2 regions of the Diaphorobacter sp. JS3050 genome follow, and region 1 is predicted to be linked to the other one. Evidence: predicted binding sites of a transcription regulator. Region 1 holds the regulator's gene; the other holds the start of a gene.
What was found. The regulator FliA, encoded in region 1, starts transcription of late flagellar genes. The targets are predictions, from matches to a motif close to CTAAAGTTTNNNNNNNNNNNGCCGNTA.

Region 1 (6,928 bases):
TGGATGCTGGACACCTTTTTCACCCTCAACATCGCCGTGGCGCTGATGGTGATGATGGTGGCCGCCTACATGCTGCGGCCGCTGGACTTTGCGGCGTTTCCGTCGGTGCTGCTGCTGACCACGCTGATGCGCCTGTCGCTCAACGTGGCTTCCACCCGCGTGGTGCTGCTGGAGGGCCACACCGGCCCGGGCGCCGCGGGCGCGGTGATCGAGGCGTTTGGCCACTTTTTGATTGGCGGCAACTTTGCCGTGGGCCTGATCGTGTTTGCCATTTTGGTGGTGATCAACTTTGTGGTGGTGACCAAGGGCGCCGAGCGTATTGCCGAGGTGTCGGCCCGCTTCACGCTGGACGCCATGCCCGGCAAGCAGATGGCGGTGGACGCCGACCTGAACGCCGGCCTGATCGACGAGAAAGAAGCCAAGCGCCGCCGCATCGAGGTGCAGGAAGAGGCCAACTTCTTCGGCGCCATGGACGGTGCCAGCAAGTTTGTGCGCGGCGATGCGATTGCCGGCATTTTGATTCTGATCATCAACATCGTGGGCGGCTTTGCCATCGGCATGCTGTCGCACGGCCTGTCGGCCAGCGAGTCGGCCAACAGCTACATCCTGCTGGCCGTGGGCGATGCGCTGGTGGCGCAGATTCCGGGCCTGCTGATCTCGGTGGCATCGGCCATGGTGGTGTCGCGCGTGGGCAAAGAAACCGACATGGGCCAGCAGATCGTGCAGCAGCTGTTCATGTCGCCGCGCGTGCTGGGCGTGACGGGTGGCGTGCTGATCATGCTGGGGTTGATTCCGGGCATGCCGCATGTCGTGTTTCTGGGCATGGGCAGCCTGTTTGGCTGGGGCGCCTGGACTTTGCTGCAGCGCCAGAAGGCGCCCCCACCCGTCGAAGAGGCGCCCGCCCCCGTCGGCGACGGCGAAGCCAGCTGGGACGACCTTCAGCCCGTTGATCTGCTGGGCCTGGAGCTGGGCTACCGCCTGATTGCGCTGGTGGACAAGAACCGCCAGGGCGACCTGCTGACGCGCATCAAGGGCGTGCGTCGCAAGTTTGCCCAGGATGTGGGCTTTTTGCCGCCTGCCGTGCATGTGCGCGACAACCTGGAGCTCAAGCCCAGCGCCTACCGCATCACGCTGCGCGGTGTGGTGGTGGGCGAAGGCGAGGCATTCCCCGGCATGTACCTGGCCATCAACCCCGGCGGCATCTCCACGCCGCTGATCGGCACTCCCACCACCGACCCCGCCTTCGGCCTGCCCGCGCACTGGATCGACGCCGCGCAGAAGGAAGCGGCACAAATGGCGGGCTTTACCGTGGTTGATTCGGAAACCGTGATGGCGACCCATTTGTCACACTTGATGCAAGTGCACGCCGCCAAGCTCCTGAGCCGCACCGAGACGCAGCAGCTCGTGGAGCATGTGACCCGGCTGGCACCCAAACTCATCGAAGAAGTCGTGCCCAAGATGGTGTCCATCACAACATTCCAGAAAGTGCTGCAGCTGTTGCTGGAGGAGTCCGTGCACATCCGCGACATCCGCACCATCATCGAGACGCTGGCGGAACACGCCGGCAGCACGCAAGACCCCGTGGAACTGGCGCGCCGCGTGCGCATCGCCCTGTCCCCCGCCATCGTGCAGCAGATCTACGGCCCCACGCGCGAACTCAGCGTGATCGCCATCGAGCCCGGGCTGGAGCGCCTTTTGATGCAGGCCCTGGGCAATGCCAGCGGCCCGGCGCTGGACCCCGGCGTGGCCGACCTGCTCACCCACAAGGCCGCCGAGGTGGCCCTGCAGCAAGAAGAGCTGGGCATGCCCGCCTGCCTGCTGGTGCCCGACCAGATCCGCAACGCCATCGCCCGCCTGGTGCGCCGCGTGGCGCCCCGCCTGCAGGTGCTCGCGCACAGCGAGATTCCTGAGACACACACCATCCGCATCGGCCCGATCCTCAAAGGTGCATCCGCATGAACATCAAACGCTTTACCGCTCCCACCGCACGGGAGGCCCTGGCCAAGGCGCGCATGGCCTTCGGTGACGGCACGCTGATCCTGTCCAACCGCCCCACGGCGGGCGGCGTCGAGGTGGTGGCCACGGCCGAGGACGCGCTGTCGTCCCTGCACGGCGGCGCCGAGCCTGCGCCCAGCCGCCTGCAGGAGCGCGCCGACGATCTAGCTGCTAGCAACCCGGTGCGCATGCCCCAGGTGCAGCCCGCTGCTGCTCCGCAGCCCGTGCGCCAGCCGGCACCCGCTGCCCGCAGCGCCGTGGCGCGCGACACCGAGCAGCTGGCGATGAGCACGTTGTCGTTCCAAGACTATGTGCGCGAGCGCATGCTGCGCCGCCGCCACGAGGCCCTGCACGGCACGAGCGCCCCCGCGCCCCTGAGCGAGCGTGCGGCACTGGAGCGCGGCCTGCCCGAACCCCGGTTTGAACCCCGCCCGGAGCGCCGTGCCGAACGCCTGCAGGAGCCGTCTGCGCCACAGCCCGTGAACGCCCCGCTGGCGCGCCACAACCCGTTGCGCCCCATGCATGCCGCCCTGGGCGCAGAGCAGCTCACGCCGCGCCGCGCCGAGGCGCCCGCCACAGCCGCGCCCACGCTGGCGGCCGGCCTGGGACAGCAGAACCTCATGAAGGAACTGCAGTCCATGAAGGAGCTGATCGAGGACCGTTTCAACACCCTGGCCTGGCTGGGCCAGGCCCGCCAGAACCCGATCCAGTCCACACTGATGCTCAAGCTCATCCGTGCGGGCTATTCGCCCGCCCTCTCGCGCGCGGTGCTGGAACACCTGCCCGAGCATCTGGGCGCCCAGGACGCCGTGCGCTGGCTCATGGAAGTGCTGGAGCGCAACCTGCGCACCGACGCGCAGACGCTGCCGCTGTACGAGGAAGGCGGCATCTTCGCCATGGTGGGCGCCACCGGCGTGGGCAAGACCACCACCACCGCCAAGCTGGCCGCCTTGTGCGCGCGCATCCACGGCCCCGCCAGCGTGGGCCTGATCACGCTGGACACCTACCGCGTGGGCGCGCACGAGCAGTTACGTTCTTACGGCCGCATGCTGGGCGTGGTGGCACACCTGGCGCACGACCGCGCGGCGCTGCAGGACCTGCTGGGCTTGCTGTCGTCCAAGAAGATGGTGCTCATCGACACCACCGGCGTGGCCCCCCGCGACCCGCGCAAGCGCGACCTGCTGGACGTGCTGGATCTGCCCGGCGTCAAGCGCCTGCTGGTGCTCAACGCCAGCAGCCATGGGGACACGCTGGACGATGTGCTCACCGGCTTCAAGACCACCGGCTCGCAGCAGGCCATTCTGTCCAAGGTGGACGAGGCCGTGAAGCTCGGCCCCGCCATCGATGCGCTGATCCGCCACCAGATGGTGCTGCGCGGCGTGACCAACGGACAGCGCGTGCCCGAGGACTGGGAGGCGGCCGACGCCCGCAAGCTCGTGAGCGCCTCCATGCGCACGAGCGTGAAGTCGGCCTTCGACCCCAAGGCCGCCGAGTTGAACTTCTTCTTCTCGCACGCCACGGAAACGGCCGATGAGCGGGGGATGGCCGATGTTGCTTGATACCGCTTTGCACCAGGCCGCCGGGCTGCACAGCTACACGCCGCAGCAGGACCTGCGCCTGCTGGCCGTGCTGAGCCAGCCGGGCAGCGGCCCGTGGCTGGAGATGCTGTGGCAGCTGTGCTCCAGCCTGCAGCGCCTGGGCTACCCCGTCGTGGTGCTGGACGGCACGGCGCTGGAGAGCCCGCACATGCCCGGCCTGGACCAGTTGCTGCACCCGGCTCCCTGGAACGGCGCGCAGACGCTGGCCTCCGCCACCGGCGCGTCGCTGGCCGTGGTGCCCGCGGCCCGCGGGCTGGCCCGCCTGGCGCAGCAGTCCGAACACCATGGCGCCACCGTGCTGCAGCGCCTGCAGCCCTTGTTTCGCGCCTACGCGCTGGTGGTGCTGCATGCTCCGCCCGAGCAACTGGCGCCGCTGCTGCGCGGCAGCGCCAGCGTACCGCTGATCATGACCGGCCCCGGCGCGCAAGGCATGGTGCGCAGCTACCGCCAGCTCAAGCACATGGCGCTGCACGCCGGCGTGCGCTGCACGGTGGCGTCCATCCTCGCGCCGCAGGAGCCTGTGCAGCACCGCCAGACCGCCGAGGCGCTGGACACGCTGCAGCGCAGCGCGCGCACCCACCTGGGCCTGCAGGTCCACACCACCACCGTGGCCGCGGCGCGCGCGCAGGACATCCAGCGGCTGGCCTTGCAACTGCTGGAAAACGCATGCACCATTGACGCTGCCATGCCCCTGCTGCCCCCGCACAGCCTGTGCGCCTCCCTCTCGCCCCTGGACCGGAGCCACTGACCCGATGTACACCGCGAAAGGCCAGCTCGACCGGGACGCGCTGTTCCACCAGCACGTGCCCCTGGTGCGGCGCATCGCCCACCACATGATCGCCAAGCTCCCGCCCAACGTGGAGCTGGACGACCTGATCCAGGTCGGCATGATCGGTCTGAACGACGCGCTCTCGCGCTACGAAGTCGCGCAGGGCGTGCAGTTCGAGACCTTTGCCAGCCAGCGCATCCGCGGCGCCATGCTCGACGAGCTGCGCGAGGGCGACTGGATGAGCCGCAGCTCGCGCAAGAGCCAGAAGGACATCGAGCATGCCCTGCACCGCGTGGAGCAGCGCCTGGGCCGCAGCCCGATCGAGTCCGAGATCGCCGCCGAACTGGGCATGAGCCTGGAGGACTACCAAGCCCTGCTGAGCAAGGTGCGCGGCACGCAGCTGGTGTACCTGGAAGACTTTCACCACGATGACGAGGACGAGGGCTTCCTGGACCGCCACGTGGCCGACGAGGGCGCCGATCCCATGGCCGTGCTGCGCGACCAGCGCCTGCGCGCCTCGCTGGTCGAGGCCATCAAGGCCCTGCCCGAGCGCGAGCAGTACATCATGGGCATGTACTACGAGCACGACATGAACCTGAAGGAAATCGCCGCCGTCCTGGGCGTGACCGAATCGCGCGTGTGCCAGCTGCACAGCCAGGCGATTGCGCGGTTGCGGACGAAGATGCGGGGGCACTGATTCTTTGGATGAAATAGCTGTTTTGCGCTTGCTGGACAAGCGCGGGCAGCTATTTTTTTTGAGCTTGTGCTGCGGCTTTTCATGGCGCTGGCCGGGATATGCGCCCGCCGGGGCGGGTCCCGGTCAACAGCATCAAACCCCAAGAACCCGTCAAAAAAGATAGCTGCCAGCGCTTACCCCATAAGTCCCAGCCAGCAATTCGGGCTAAAAGTCACCCCGGTGCCCGGTAAATCCGCGCCCCCGCGGCGCCGGACGAGGGCCCGTAAGTCACTCCCTCCACGGGCGGCAGCAGCGACGCCGCCTGTCGCTCGGTCAGCGCCATCACCCGCGCCAGTTGGTCGCGCACCAGCGCCAATTGCCGGCCGATGGCCTGCACCCTTTGCGTGGCGGCGGGCTCCAGCGCGCCCGCCACAGGCGCCAGGGCCTGGGCCAGCGCCATGGCAGCGCCGCGCAGCTGCACCGCCGTGTCTTCAAAAGTCTGGGGGTTGGAAGCAAGAAGCGCAGCCTGCATGTCCTGCAGCTGCGCTTCGATGAAGGTGAGGGTGTCGTCGAGTGACATGGGGTGCAAGTCTAGAGCCTGTCACCCCGGCGGGCCAGCCGGCCCAGGAGGGCGGGTCAGCCCCGCGAGTGGGACAGGGTTTCGTAGGCGTTGGCCAGCAGCTTGTCGGCCACGGCTTCGGCGTCCACGCGGAAGGTGCCTTTTTCGATGGCGGCCTTGATCGCCTTGACCTTGGCAGTGTCGAAGTCGGCCGTGGACTTGGTGGCGTCCACCCCGCGGGCGGCAGCCGACAGCGTGACGGGCACGCCTGCGGCGGCGCGCGTCGCGCCCTGGGCCGCTTCTTCAGCGGCCGGCGCAGGTGCGGCGGCCTTGGCCTGCTGCTTGTTGGCAGCGGCCTTTGACAGCGCAGTCGCAGTATCCGGGTTGTGTCCAATCTTCATCGCACTCTCCACCACCCCTGTGAGATGTGGGGCCAGTAGCCATGTTTTCGGCCGGCAGGGAGCAGACTTTAGCGCTTTGTGGTGCCTCGCGGCTCACAAAGTGGCTTCTATTGTCCCATCCTCAAGCACAGTACCCCCAATGATGCGCCCATTGGCCATGCGAACGCGCACATTCTGTCCTTGAGCGCCCGCGCTCATGGCCTGGCCCGAGGAGGTGACCGCATAACCCGGCCCCTGCACCACCACGCGCACCGCAGAGCCGGCCTTGAACAGGTCGGGGGCGCGCACCATGTTCTGGCGCAGCGCCTGGCCGGCGGACAGCGGACGGGTGGCGGTCTGCCCCACCCAGTCCTTGGGATTGGCCACGATGGCCGCGGGTTCTGCGGCCCAGTCCACCTCGGCCTCGATGGCATCTTGCTCGCTCAGCACTGCGCCGGTGCCCACATTGCCGGCCAGCACCCAAGCGGGGCCGAAAGCCTTGACCGTGATGGGCAGGAACACGTTCCAGCGGGTGGGGCCGTCCACGCAGCGCAGGCCCAGGCGGGTGCGCCCCCACAGGCGGGCACCAGCGGGCAGATAGGGTTCCACGCGCGCGCAGGGCGCCAGGCGCAGGCGCGAATCCAGCGTGCCCACACTGACTTCCATGCGCAGCGGCAGCCCCCCGGCCTGCGCCTGGGCCAGCGCATCGTCCAGCCAGTGCTGGGTGATCGAGCCCAGCTCGGCGGTCTGATCGCCTCCCTGCTGGGCATGGGCGGTCAGCGCCAGGGCAGAGCCCAGCGCCAGCGCGCCGCCCATCAGGAAGCGAAGGCAGGCAAGGCGGGATGAGCGCAGGATAGGAAGCGGCATGACGGGACTCCAACGGGTCTGGCGGCGGTCCGGCACAACGGGCCCCGGACGCCTTTTCACACCTGCCACTGTAGGCCGGCCACC
Region 2 (6,928 bases), on a different replicon from region 1:
CCGCGCAGGGTCGCGGCGTCCTCGCGGGCCTGGCTGGCCTCCTTGCGCGCGGCATCGCGCTCGGCCTGGGTGGCCGTCAAGCGTTCGGCCTGGCGGTGCGCTTCGGCCGCTGCTGCCTTGCGCTGCTCCTGGTGCGCCTCGCGCTCGGCTTCGGCCTTGGCCTGCACCTTTGCCAGCTCGCCCCGCACCTGGTCAAGCTGCCCGGCCGCCGCCTCGGTGGCCTTCTGCTGCTCGGCCAGCGCCGCCCGCGCCTGGTCGGTGGCCTGGTTGGCTCGCTCCAGGTCGGCGCGCAGCTCGCCGGCCCGGCGCTCGATCTCCGTTGCCCGGCTGTTCGCGGCCGCCAGGTCGGCCCGCAGGGCCTCCGCCTGGTCGGCGCTCGCGGCGGCCTTCTCCTGGGCTTTGTCGCGCTCCGCTCGGGCTTGGCGGGCCTCCTGGTGGGCGTGATCCAGTTCCGTGCGCAGCTCGCCGGCTCTGGCCTCGGCCGTGGCCGCCCGCTCGCTGGCCGCTGCCAGCTTCTCGCGTAGCGCCCCAGCTTCCCCCTTGGCGTCGGTCTCTGCGGCCTCCAGGGCCTCGATACGGCCCTTGGCCTCGTCCAGCTCGCCGGTGAGCTGGTCGGCCAGCTCTGCGGCCTCCTGGCGCGCTGCCTCCATTTCCTGCCGGACGGCCTCCAGCGCCTCGCGCTCGGCGGCCAGCCGGTTGTTCGCCATTTCCAAGGCCACGGCCCACAAGTCGCCGCCCAGCTCGGCCAGCTTCTCGGTGATCGCCGCCGGTGCCGGCTCGCGGATCGGGGCCGCCTGGCTGGCCTTGCGTGCCCGCCATTCGTTCATCGCCTCGGAAATGGTCGTGAAGCTCCCGCCGCCGAGCTGCTTGCGCACGCTCGCCAGGGTCGGGTTCTGGCCGGCGGCGTCCAGCTCGTCGGCGACCGCAAATATCTGCTCTTTCGTGATTGCCATGATCGGGCCTCCTTTCGGCCGGTGTTGTATGTTGTAGCGTGTAGCATACTACAACATACAACATAGCGCAAGTGTTTAGCTGAACTTTTTTAGCGGCTAAAACGGGCCAGCCCGGCGCTGGGCGCGCAGGCAAAAAAAAGCCCCGCTCGATGGCGGGGCGCAGGGGTGCGGGGGCGGCGGGGTCTGGTGCAGGGGGGGTCTAGCCCTCCAGCAGCGCGACAAGCTGCACTTTGCCAAGGTCGGCCTCGAACTCCTGGCCGTCATCCTCGTACTTGAGCCAGGCCCAGCCCTCGGCCGGCGGCCGGCGGTTGAGGATCAGGCGGGCCGGGCGGTCGTCGTGCGTGACCTGGATGATCGCTTTCTTGAGCTTGTCCGGGTCGGGTTCCTTCGGCTCCTTCTTCTTGGCGTCATCCTCCGGGCCTTGCCCGTCGCCCTCGGCCTCGCCATCCGTCTTGCCGCTGAACGCATCGACGGTGTTGGGGTCGCGGTCGCCTTCCTGGTGGCGCTTGTCCTCCAGGTACTCGCGCAGCAGCTTGACCGATCCGCGCGTCAGCTCCTGGCTGTCGTCGGCCAGCCACGCACCCACTTCCTCGGGGTTCTTCTTGAACGCCGTCACCAACTCGTTGATGACGGTCACATCCTTGGCGCGGCCAGTGTTGAACGCCTCGGCAATCGGTTCGGGCAAGTCCAGCAGCGTGACGTGCTGTGTGACGAACGCCGGCGACTTGCCGATCTCCTTGGCGATCTCCGACTTCTTCTTGCCCTTCGCCAGCTCGCGGCCGATGAAGTCCGCGATCTCGCGGGCCGTCAGTTCGTTGCGTTGCAGGTTCTCGATTACCTGGTCGGCCTCGTTGTAGTCGTTGTCGATGAAAGCCGGGATGGTGGTCTTGTCGGCCCATTTCGAGCCACGGTAGCGCCGCGCACCGTGGTTGATGAGGTAGCGGCCCGGCGCGTCCGGGTTCTCGCGCACGCTGATGGGCGACTTCACGCCGCGCAGCTTGATCGTCTCGCCGATCTCGGCGATGGACTCCGGCGAGAAGCCGGGGTTGTCCGCCGTGCGCGGCTGGTGCGGGTCTTCGTCGATGAGGTCAAGCGGCAGCTCCTGCGGGCCGCCAGGGGCCGCATTCGCGGCCTGTGGCTCGTCCAGCAAGCTCGACAGGTCGCCGAGGCCATCCAGGCCCAGCCCGCCGCCCTTGGGCTTCTCTGCGGCCGCTTGCGGGGCCTTCTTCTTGGCGTTGGTCTTTACGGCGCTGGTCATTGCGCGATCTCCATCTTCGTGAACACGTAATCCGCCAGGGCGCGCACTTCCTGGGTGGCCTTGCGCGCAGCGGTTTTCTTGATCTTCCACACTGGCATCTGCTCGCCCAGCGCCTCCGCGATACTGTCTCGCGCGCCGACACTGAACGGCAAGATCAGTTGCGGATATGCCTGCTGCAAGGTCGCCAGGTTGCTGACGTGGCGCGGCTTCCGCGCGTCCACCTTGTTCGGCACCATGCCGAGAAAGCGCAGCTTCGGGTTTTGCTTGCGCAGGTTGCCGATGACGGCAACCATCTTCTTCATGCCTTGCAAGCTGTACGCCTCCATTTCGACCGGCGAAAGCATGTAGTCGGCGGCCAGCACGGCCGCCGTCATGGCAACGCCAAGGGAAGGGGCGGTGTCGATCAGGCACACGTCGAAGAACTCGCCTAGCGCCGCGATGCTGGCCCGCAGCGCGCCGGCGGCCTGGGCCAAGTCCATCTTGTCCAGGTTGGCCAGGCTGGCATCGGCCGCGATCAGCGCCAGGCCGTCATCCTCCCGGCCAGCGAACCAGGCGCGCAGCTCGTCGCCGCCGGCGGTGAACATGCGACTGGCGGGATAGCCCGAGTCGTGGCCGGCCAGCGTCCAGCTTGCATTGCCCTGGGTGTCCAGGTCGATCACTGCAACCCGAAGGCCGCGCTCCTGGAAGTCGAACGCCAGGTGGCAGGTTGCGAAGGTCTTGCCCTGTCCGCCTTTCTGAATTGCCGTGACCAGTGTTTTCATGAGTTGGGTTCCTGTTTCCTCTTTCCCTTGGCGTCGGCTTCCCAACGCTTGACGATGAACGCTTGATGCTCCGGCAGTACCGCCGTCACCCGCGCGAAGCCCTGCGGGAGCACTTCCCCCGCCGCTGCCCACACGCGACTGACCGCTTGCGATACCGCCCCCTTGGTCAGCCCCAGCGAGGCCACAAACTCGGCCTGGGGCCTTCCATCGACCAGCACGCCGCGCGCTATGTCGATGGTCTGTTGCCCGATCTCCAGGCCCTTGATCGCCGCCTGGAATTGGGCTTCGGTTAGCCGTTTCTTCATGGAGAACACCCATATAAACTCCACACCCGGTTGTTGAACAAAAGGCGGTGCCAGCCGCCGACCATGTGCAGAAGTTTAGCTAAACTCGCCGGGCGCGTCAAGCCTTTTAGCGGCTAAAAATCACCCCTTCTTGGCGTCATCCGAATACAGCGCGGCTAGGCGCTTGAGGTCGTCGGGGCCTTGCTGAACCTCGACCACCCGCATTCCGTAGCGCCCCATCTGCGACGCGGCGCGCGAAACTGCGAGCTGCTGCGCGTGGTCGGCGCTCACGAAGAACGTCATCAACGGCCCCACGGTGCGCGTGCCGCCGCTCGCAAAGCACACGTCGAACGAACCGCCATGCACATGCGGATCGACGCCTTCAACGAGCCGCCAGGGGTCAAGGCCCCATTCCTCGGATTGCGCGCTGTACCAATAGGCCGGCGCATCGCCGTTCAAATCGCTGGCCGCGTACTCGCGCACCAGGACGGCCACGCGGCCCGTGGTTGGCTCCACGAATCCCGGCGGGTAGGGCAGGGTCTGTTTTTTCATGTCAAAGCCCCTTCGGCTTGTAGATCGAAACGAAGTAGGTGATCGCGGTCAGCACCGCGAAGTACACCAGGAACGACCAGCCGGCATACACGCCAGGCGTGTTCCAGTGGTAGAGCATCCGCACGAACTGAAAGAAGGTGGCAATCGACAGCACCCACTTGAGGATCGGCCAGACCAACACGGTCGCCACCCATACGAACTTGACCAGGCCGGCCAGCAGGCCAGCACCGGGGGCCTTGTTGGGGGCAGCAGGCGCGGCGGCAGGCTCCACCGGCGCGGGCGCGGCGGGCTGCTCGATCTCCTTGGGGAACTTGATGATGTTGGACATAGCTTGACCCTCCACGCGCTTACGTGTTGAATGCTGGGTGCTCCCACTCGGAAGCATGGTTACGGTGTGCCAGCACCAGGCCAAGCGCCCCGGATCACTCCGGGGCGTTCCTCCACCTGGGGCCGCCCTTGATCTTGCCTCGGCTCACGCAATACTCCCTTCTTGGCGTCCTCGATAGGCCCGGCCGTTGCCGACCGGGCCATGTGCTCTTACCAGCCGGCCCGGCGCTTGGCCTGCTCGACGGCTTCCATCGACCAATGGCCCTTGGCCTGCCCCTCCAGGGAGCATCCGGCGAAGTACGCCTTGCCGCGCAGTTCCTCGGCTTTGCGCACCAGCTCGGCCGCCTCGGCCATCATGGCCGCGATCTCGTCACGGCGGGCCGGGAAGTCGGTCGCTGCCGCGCCCTCCAGCTCGTCAATCCAGGGCATGATCTTGTTGTCGCTCATCGGACTTTCTCCGGTAGTTGACCTGGGCGATGTGCCCGGCCTTCAAGTGCTATATTAGGGCAAAATGCCCTAGCCTGTCAAGCACTTTAGCTAAACTTTTTTCGCTTTACCGGAATCCGAAGGCTAAACTTTAGCCGCTAAAACCTTTCCCTTGGCGTCAATCCTCTTTCCAGATCACGCCCAGCCCGGCCAGGTCGCACAGGATCGCCCATGCCGCATAGGGAATCGGGGTGTCCTCGCCGATCCAGCGGCGGATCGTGCGGTCGCCCTTCGCGCCCAGCCCCAGCGCCTTCGCGGCCTTGCTGCCGCTGAACCCGGCCAGGCGCAGCACCTCGCGGACTTCCTCGCCGGTCGGTTGTGCCCAGCGTTCGGCCGGCTTCAAGCACTCCAGCCGGATATTGGCGTCGTTCGTCATTCGTTCGTTCTCCTGGTCAAGTGATAAGCCGCAACTGGTCGAAGCCGTAGATCGACTGGATGCAGCTCGGGTCTGAATCGACCACGCGCCGGCCTGCGCGATTGGTCTTGTACGTTACCGGCCTGTCGTCGTGCGCCCACACCTGGCGGGTGTCGGGATGCACCTTCACGATGATGATGCGCTTGCCGATGTAGCGGTCGAAAACCGGGTGATGGACGCTCACGATCTCGCACCGCTGGCCGGGCTTGAACTCCACCCGGTCGGCCGGGCCTCCATCGCCATTCCTGGCGATGCTGCAGGTTGCCGCGCTCGCTCCCGGCATCGTCGTTTCCGGCGATACAGGCCCGCCCTCGACCGGCTCGGCATCGTCGGCTTTGACGATGCTGCAGGTCATCGTCGTTTCTGGCGATGCGGGATCTCGCTCCGGGCCTGCGCCGGTGATTTTTCCCTTGGCGTCCAACCCGGCGGCCCTGGCCGCCTTGATCCTGGTCGCGGCCTCGGCCGCCCAGCGCCTGGCGATGAAGGCCCGATGCGAGGGCAGCACCACATCGACCAGGACGAACCCCGGCGGCACCAGGACGGTCGCCGGTTCGCGCCGCGCCGGCGGCTCCAGGCCGGCCAGCCAAGCGGGCAGGGGAGCATCGGCCAGGCGGTCGCGGTAGCTGGCCTCGACCATCACCGGGCGCTTCTTCTCGGCTCGCTGCGCAGCCAGGATGCCGCGCGCAACCTCGTCCACCGTCATGCAGCCCTGCGCCGTGTCGAAGTGCGAGCGGTAGCCCGTTTCGGAGATAAACGGCCTGTCCAGGTCGATGACGTGGAACTGGAAGTGGGCACCCAGCGGCCCGCCGTAGCCGGCCTCGTACTCCACCAGGGCGCGCATGTCGCCATCCGCGACCAGGAACTGGCCGCGCTGGCCCCACAAGGGCACGTCGCCAGGCACCGCCGCGCAATGGCGCTCGATGACCTGGCCGGGCGCGTCGTGGTCGGCCATGCTGCCCACGTGCGTTCCGCCGTTCATCTTCCAGATGACGGCCTCGTATCGGTCGCTGGCCGCCTCGGCGGCCGCACCGTCGCCGCGCATGATCGCCGCGTCGATCTCCACCACGGCCGCCACGGCGGCGGCCAGCAGCTCGTCGCGTTCGGTGGGCAGCTCGGCCAGCAGCTCGGCCGCCGGCGCGTTCCAGTCCTGGCCCGGCTGGGCCGGCGTCTTGCGTTTCTTCGCCATCGGCCGGCCCCTCAAGTGTCAGCACGCCGCCACGCGATCACGTCGCGGGCTTCGTAGCCGTGGCGCTTGCAGTCGTCGCAGAATCCCGAGCTGAACCCCTTGTGGTTCGTGCCGATCCATGCGGCCGGCTTGCCGCATTCGTGGCCGTAGGTGCCCGGCTCGGCGTTGTGGCACTTGCCGTCCGTCGCGTAGCTGTTCGTCGGTGCCTGGGGAGCGTTGTTCCTGGTCATGGTCGCCTCCTGGAAGCCCCGGCCGAAGCCGGGGCCGCCCCTCATCAGTCAATAGCCCGGTAGATCGCGGCCGCCTCGGCGTGGCTGGCTGCGAAGCCGCGCAGGAAGTGATAGCGGTCGATCAGGGCATCGCCGGCGTCCGTGTCGGCGGCCTCGGCCGCGAGCTGGCCCAGCGCGAACAGGGTTGCGACAATGCCGGCGGCGTCGGCCGACAACTCGCCTCGGAAGCCGTTGCCGTCCACCTCGATCTCCAGGCGGTCGGCCAGGTCGGGGGCCATGTAAAAACCGCCGTCCGACAAGGTGTAGTAGTGCCAATACGCGCCGCTGTAGCGTTCGCAGAGCCGGCGAAGCCAGGCATACACCAGGGCCTCGCCGCGCATCATCAGACGCGGGCCGAAGTAGGCGGGCAGGAAGTCGAGGCGCTGGGCCTCGGCGACCAGGGAAGCGGTAACGGGTTGCTCTTGGGTGTTCATCGG

Region 2: the regulator FliA is predicted to act here: its motif matches at 4,690-4,716, upstream of kleA (stable inheritance protein KleA).

What each region holds. Positions count from the first base shown of each region.
Region 1 covers NZ_CP053553.1:3,609,254-3,616,181, forward strand. The annotation lists gene flhA (flagellar biosynthesis protein FlhA) at 1-1,959, shown strand, start outside; gene flhF (flagellar biosynthesis protein FlhF) at 1,956-3,554, shown strand; gene HND92_RS17195 (hypothetical protein) at 3,544-4,341, shown strand; gene HND92_RS17200 (RNA polymerase sigma factor FliA) at 4,346-5,059, shown strand; gene HND92_RS17205 (hypothetical protein) at 5,271-5,618, opposite strand; gene flgM (flagellar biosynthesis anti-sigma factor FlgM) at 5,675-5,998, opposite strand; gene flgA (flagellar basal body P-ring formation chaperone FlgA) at 6,092-6,844, opposite strand.
Region 2 covers NZ_CP053554.1:18,965-25,892, reverse strand. The annotation lists gene HND92_RS19040 (DNA-binding protein) at 1-953, opposite strand, end outside; gene HND92_RS19035 (ParB/RepB/Spo0J family partition protein) at 1,153-2,211, opposite strand; gene HND92_RS19030 (ParA family protein) at 2,208-2,972, opposite strand; gene HND92_RS19025 (transcriptional regulator KorA) at 2,969-3,277, opposite strand; gene HND92_RS19020 (DUF2761 domain-containing protein) at 3,398-3,808, opposite strand; gene kleE (KleE stable inheritance protein) at 3,810-4,136, opposite strand; gene kleA (stable inheritance protein KleA) at 4,346-4,582, opposite strand; gene korC (transcriptional repressor KorC) at 4,740-4,997, opposite strand; gene HND92_RS19000 (hypothetical protein) at 5,014-6,222, opposite strand; gene HND92_RS18995 (hypothetical protein) at 6,234-6,452, opposite strand; gene HND92_RS18990 (antirestriction protein) at 6,497-6,925, opposite strand.